DNA from 3 places in the Mesorhizobium sp. M1396 genome. Region 2 is predicted to be linked to each of the others. Evidence: predicted binding sites of a transcription regulator. Region 2 holds the regulator's gene; each other region holds the start of a gene.
The links. The regulator PhoB, encoded in region 2, activates phosphate uptake and scavenging genes when phosphate is short. The targets are predictions, from matches to a motif close to TGTCATNNANCTGTCAT.
Positions count from the first base shown of each region.

Region 1: a site for PhoB is predicted at 996-1,012, ahead of ppk2 (polyphosphate kinase 2). Genes of this name have one in related genera too.
Region 3: a site for PhoB is predicted at 1,091-1,107, ahead of NKH02_RS26230 (RNA degradosome polyphosphate kinase). Genes of this name have one in related genera too.

Region 1 covers NZ_JAMYLA010000055.1:9,356-11,559, reverse strand. The annotation lists gene NKH02_RS27855 (aldo/keto reductase) at 1-838, opposite strand, end outside; gene ppk2 (polyphosphate kinase 2) at 1,120-2,040, shown strand.
Region 2 covers NZ_JAMYLA010000016.1:114,990-117,193, reverse strand. The annotation lists gene pstB (phosphate ABC transporter ATP-binding protein PstB) at 1-21, shown strand, start outside; gene phoU (phosphate signaling complex protein PhoU) at 47-754, shown strand; gene phoB (phosphate regulon transcriptional regulator PhoB) at 774-1,463, shown strand; gene eglC (endo-1,3-1,4-beta-glycanase EglC) at 2,201-2,204, shown strand, end outside.
Region 3 covers NZ_JAMYLA010000048.1:53,446-55,649, forward strand. The annotation lists gene NKH02_RS26220 (FAD-dependent monooxygenase) at 1-762, opposite strand, end outside; gene NKH02_RS26225 (zinc-finger domain-containing protein) at 782-1,027, opposite strand; gene NKH02_RS26230 (RNA degradosome polyphosphate kinase) at 1,272-2,204, shown strand, end outside.

The DNA of each region.
Region 1 (2,204 bases), on a different contig from region 2:
CCGCAGGTCGGCCGAGCAGCCAGGCCAATGCCACCTGCGCCGCCGAAACGCCGCGCTGCGTGCCGATCTCGACAAGCACGTCGACGATCCGCCACAGCCGGTCCTCGTCGCGGATCGGCGGTTCGGACCAGCCGGCGAGCTGGCGGGCGGTGGGGCTGTCGCGGCGGTATTTGCCGGACAGCAATCCGCCGGCAAGCGGGCTCCAGACCAGAACGCCTAGCCCCTGGTCGACGGAAATCGGCAGCAATTCATATTCCGCCTCGCGCGCTTCCAGCGTGTAGTGGATCTGCTGGGTGACGAAGCGTGGCTGGTGATGGCTGTCGCTGATGCCGAGCGCCTTCATCACCTGCCAGCCGGAATAGTTGGAACAGCCGACATAGCGGATCTTGCCCTGGGCAACCAGCGTGTCGAGCGCGGCGATGGTTTCCTCCAGCGGTGTCACGCCATCCCATTCGTGCAGGAAGTAGATGTCGATGACGTCGGTCTTGAGCCGCTTCAGGCTCTTCTCGCATTCGCGGATCAGGTGATGACGCGACAGGCCTTCATCGTTCGGACCGTTGCCGATCCGCATCCGCGCCTTGGAGGCGATCAGCACGTCGCCCTTGCGCTTGCCGCCGAGCGCTTCGCCGATGATCTCTTCCGAAATGCCGTTCGAATAGACATTGGCGGTGTCGATGACGTTGATGCCGGCATCGATGCAGAGATCGATCATCCGGCGCGCCTCGTCGAGATCGGTCTTGCCGACAGCCGAAAACACGCCGGCGCCGCCGAAAGTCATCGTGCCCATGGTCAGCGTCGAAACCTTCAGGCCGGAACGGCCGAGAGTGCGGTATTCCATGTCAGCCCTCGCTATTGCATTGGGGAAGGGGCGTTGGGGAAGGCCGCCCCGAATGTGGCCGCTATTTGTAGGACAATTTGAGCGGTTTGTCGCCATGCCAAGACAACGGATCCATCATGCCTCACGGGATTTGCAGCGGCGACGTCATGTTCCAGGCTGCAATAAAACCGTCATTGCCGGCCTATATTGAAGTCGGCTCAGGTGTTGGCGCTCCGAGACGTAAGCCAGGGGTTTGGGGCGCCGGACGTGGATCGACAGGGCTTGCAGGTGGAGCAGCTGATATGACCGAGCTAAAACAGAATTCCCCAGCCAGGGACTGGCTTGAGGCCGAGCTCGCCGACACGCTCGACGAGGACTATGAGCTCGAAATGTCGGAGCCGGCGCTGTCGATGGAGATCGCCAAGATCTACAAGAACGCGCATCCGCCTTCGATCGATCGCATGCAGTATTTTCGCGACCTGATCACCTTGCAGTCCGAACTGATCAAGCTGCAGTCCTGGGTCGCCTACCACAAGAAGAAGCTGGTGGTGATCTTCGAGGGGCGCGATTCGGCCGGCAAGGGCGGCGTCATCAAGCGCATCACCCAGCGGCTCAATCCGCGCATCTGCCGTGTCGTGGCACTGCCGGCGCCGACCGAACGCGAGAAGTCGCAATGGTATTTCCAGCGCTATGTCCCGCATTTGCCGGCCGGCGGCGAAATCGTGCTGTTCGACCGCTCCTGGTACAATCGCTCGGGCGTCGAACGGGTGATGGGCTTTGCCCAGCCCGATCAGGTGGAAGAATTCTTCCGCGACGTGCCGGAGTTCGAGCGCATGCTGGTCCGCTCGGGCATCACCGTGGTCAAATACTGGTTCTCGATCACCGACGAGGAACAGCAGATGCGCTTCCTGATGCGCATCCACGATCCGATGAAGCAGTGGAAACTGTCGCCGATGGACCTGCAGTCGCGCGTCCGCTGGGAACAGTACACCAAGGCCAAGGAAGAGACCTTCATCCGCACCAACATCCCGGAAGCCCCTTGGTTCATCGTCGAAGGCAACGACAAGAAGCGGGCGCGACTGAACTGCATCGATCACCTGCTCAAGCAGATGCCGTATGAAGAGGTGCCGCACGAGGAGATCACGCTGCCGGAGCGCGTCTTCAACCCCGAATACGAGCGCCAGACCCTGCCGCGCGAGCTCTACGTGCCGGAGAAGTACTGAAGATTCTCCCTTCTCCCCGTCACTATACGGGGAGAAGGTGCCGGCAGGCGGATCAGGGGCGGCGCTGACTTAGACAGTTGAACTCGGTGAAATCGCTGCATGGGCGAAACTTATTCTGCCCCCATATTGCCATCGGTGGCATTCTCGGCAACACAATATTCGAC
Region 2 (2,204 bases):
ATCACCGGCCGCTTCGGCTGAGCTCAGGCATACGAGGAACAGGATCATGAGCGAACACACAGTCGCTTCTTTCGACGAGGATCTCGGTCAGATCAGCAAGCTGATCAGCGACATGGGCGATCTCGCCAGCTCGATGGTCGGCGGTGCGACCAAGGCGCTGTTGAATTCCGACAACGCCTTGGCACAGCGCGTCGTCTCCGACGACGCGATCATGGACGCGCGCCAGCGGGAGCTCGACGACCGCGCCATCACGCTGATCGCCAAGCGGCAGCCGATGGCCGACGATCTGCGCCATGTCGTCGGTTCGATCCGCATGGCCGGCGATCTCGAACGCATCGGCGACCTTGCCAAGAACATCGCCAAGCGCGTCGGCACTGTCGGCCTCAGCGTTACGCCGCGCGACCTTTCGCACTCGATCGATGGAATGGCACAACTGGTGCTGATCCAGGTGCAGGGCGTCATCGAGGAATATGCGGCGCGTGACGCCGCCGCGCTGGCGAAACTGCGTGCCGACGACGAACGCATCGACGTCAAATACACCTCCGTGTTCCGCGAACTTCTCACCTATATGATGGAAGACCCGCGCAACATCACCGCGTGCACGCATCTTTTGTTCTGCGCCAAGAATCTCGAGCGCATCGGCGACCACGTCACCAACATCGCGGAAAATGCCTATTATGTTTTGACCGGCACGCAGCTGCCGGCCAATCGTCCGAAGCAGGACGAGACGACAATGTCCGCGCCGGCGGCATGACGACAGGGGTGACCAGCCGATGATCGCGCCACGCATCATGGTGGTGGAGGACGAGGAGCCGCTAGGCGTGCTGCTCCGTTATAATCTGGAGTCCGAGGGCTATCAGGTCGAGGTGGTGACGCGCGGCGACGAGGCCGAGATCCGGCTGCAGGAGAACGTGCCTGACCTTCTGGTGCTCGACTGGATGGTGCCGGCGGTTTCCGGCATCGAACTCTGCCGACGCCTGCGAATGCGCCCCGAGACCGAGCGGCTGCCGATCATCATGCTGACCGCGCGCGGCGAGGAGAGCGACCGCGTGCGCGGCCTCTCGACCGGCGCCGACGACTATCTGGTCAAGCCTTTCTCGACGCCGGAGTTCATGGCCAGGGTCAAGGCGCTGCTGCGCCGTGCCAAGCCGGAAGTGCTGTCCAGCGTGCTGAAGGTCGGCGACATCGTGCTCGATCGAGAATCGCATCGGGTCTATCGCAAGAAGAGCGAGATCCGGCTCGGGCCGACCGAATTCCGCCTGCTCGAATTCATGATGCGCCATCCCGGCCGCGTGTTCTCGCGCAGCCAGCTGCTCGACAATGTCTGGGGTGAGACGATCTACATCGACGAACGCACGGTGGACGTGCATGTCGGCCGGCTGCGCAAGGCGGTCAACAACGGCCGCATGCCCGACGTCATCCGCACCATTCGAGGTGCAGGCTACGCGATCAGGGAAGATTAATTCCCATCCCATCCCGATAAATCGGAACCCAGGTTCAAACTCGGTCAGCAGGCGGTCGCCAACGGCCGCGAAGGGTGGAATGTTGCATTCGTCTCATCGGTGGAGAACGAGCATGTGGCGCCCAAATGCGGTCATCCCATCAGTTTTCGAATGACCGCATTTGGGCCAAGGCGACAGGCGGCTTCTGGCATCCAAAATGCGGTGGCGGACATTCAAGCAGGCGGGATTGAAATCTTTAACCGACCCTTCGCGCTCGTTGCCCGGTCGCAGCGAAACGTCCGCAGCGGAGTGAGCCATGCTGGAATTGATTGTGCGTGGCTAACTGGTCGGTCCCTTCACAACTCGATTGCTCTGCGATCTCTCAAACTGCTGTTGTGTCCGGCTGGCCGCGGGAAGAACGGTTCGCGATTAGTCGGTCATAATCGCCATTTTGCCCGTAAAACTCTGCCCTCCAAATCGTGCTCCTTCTAGCGAGGTTTGAACTAATGCATGTATCTATATCCGTCAAAGCACGCGACTTTCACATAAATATAGAATTTTATTAAAATTACATTTTTGACGGAGGACGGATTCCTTCTCTTTATTCAGTGTATGTGCGCCGAATGGTCAATATTATCTCGGATCGGATGACGATTCCCTGGAACTATTTCATCCGTTGCAACGTTGCTTGGGAAGCAGTCGCTGGGACTCGTATCGAATGATTTCACCAGGTCGAATACCATGAGGAAGGATTTCTGATGA
Region 3 (2,204 bases), on a different contig from region 2:
GCCTTCGGCAATGCGCTCGCCCTTGGTGAAGGCGACGAGATTGAATGCGTCACCCTTGCTGACGGGATAGGCGACCATATGGAAGCCCGGGTGCAGGAAGGTGGTGACGCAGTCCGGAGCGCCGATCGCCGCGAAAGCCTGCCCTGCGGCACTCTGCGCGGCAATGGTCGTGCGCCAGGCCAGTTCGCCGGAAAAGCGGCTTCTTGGCGAGGCCGGCCCCTTGGCCGAATCGACAAGCCCGCGCACCGATGACCAGACGCCATCGGCGCCGACCAGCAGGAACCCCTCGGCCGTGATGGTCTTGCCGTTGATCTCGGCCGTCGCGGTGATGCCATGGGTGCCCGTGGCAACGCTGTCGATGTGGGCGCCAGTGACGATCGCGATCTCGGCGATCTCGTTGGCACGCGCCATCAGCGCACTCTGCAGATCGGCCCTGTGGGCGACGAGATAGGGTGCCTGCCAGCGGGCCTCGGCGACCTGTCCGAGCGGTACGCGTGCCAGTTCACGGAGGGTCGCGGCGTCCTTCAAGACCACGGCTTCCGGCCGCACCGCTGCCGGCAGCAGACGATCGAGCACGCCAAGCTGGCCAAGGATGCGCGTCGCGTTGGGAGAAAGCTGGAGGCCGGCGCCTACCGCCTCCAGGCGCTGCGCCTGTTCGAACACCCGCACGGAATAGCCGCGTTTGGCGAAAGCAACCGCTGCGGTCAGCCCGGCGACGCCCGCCCCGGCGATGAGGACTTGCCGGGAACGTATGTCGTTCATCGAGCTTGTCGCGAAAGAATCAGGCGGCCTGGTCGATATAGATGCAGCCGGCCGGCAGCGTCTCCGTCGCCTTCAGCTTGGGCGAATAGCGGTAGAGCGTCGAGCAATAGGGGCAAACTTTTTCATTGTCGTCGCCCATGTCGAGAAACACGTGCGGGTGATCGAAAGGCGGGTTGGCGCCCGTGCACATGAATTCCTTGACGCCGATGTCGATAGCCGGGTAGCCCGCATCGTTCTGGAAATGGGGAATGGAACCGCCTGCCATCGTCGTCTCCTTAACGCAGTCTCTTCTGCATCTGGATCATAACAGGCCTCTTTGCAAGTTCGATGAAATGAAACTGTCGCAAAAGCCTGTCAGAGGATAAGTTAAGCCGGTTAATGCATGGCCCGGAAAACCGACTTCGGTTTTCGGAACGGATCATGCGTGGCCTTGGAGTGGCAGAGCGTCCTTTGCGCGTCCTGAACGACGCGCGGCACTCTGGCGGCAGACGGTGTGGAAGAGCGGGAATATGAACGAACTGAAGCCGGTGCAGAGCGAATTCACCAACGTCGAGGCGGCAAGTCCCGAAGGCGGCAATCCCGATCGTTTCGTCAATCGCGAGTTTTCCTGGCTGCAGTTCAACCGGCGCGTTCTCGAAGAATCGCTGAACCTCAATCATCCGCTGCTGGAGCGTGTCCGCTTCCTGTCGATCTCGGCCGCCAATCTCGACGAGTTCTTCATGGTGCGCGTCGCCGGCCTCGCCGGCCAGGTGCGCGAAGGCATCGTGCTGAAAAGCCCTGACGGGCGCACTCCCGAACAGCAGCTGGAACAGCTGCTGCGCGAGGTCGAGCGGCTGCAGGAAGACCAGCAGAAGAGCCTGTCAGCGCTCACCGTGCTGCTCAACAAGGAGGGCATCGAGACCATCACCCGCGACGCGCTCACCAAGGACGAGAAAATCTGGCTGGAAGACCATTTCCAGGAGCAGGTGTTTCCGGTGCTGACCCCGCTGTCGATCGACCCGGCGCACCCTTTCCCGTTCATCCCCAATCTCGGCTTCTCGATGGCGCTGCAATTGCGTCATCGCAAGAACGGCGAAGAGATGAGCGCGCTGCTGCGCCTTCCGGTGGCGCTCAAGCGCTTCATCCGTCTGCCGGACCGCAAACGCCATGTCCGCTTCATCCCGCTGGAAGAGGCGGTCGGCCTGTACATCGGAAAGCTCTTCCCTGGCTATGAGGTCAAGGGCTCAGGCACGTTCCGCATCATCCGCGACAGCGATATCGAGGTCGAGGAAGAGTCGGAAGATCTCGTGCGCCTGTTCGAGACGGCGCTGAAGCGGCGCCGCCGCGGCTCGGTCATCCGCATCGAATTCGACAGGCTGATGCCTGGCGAACTGCGCGATTTCGTCGCCGGCGAGCTTGGTGTCTCGTCGAGCCGCATCAGCGTGCTCACCGGTCCACTGGCG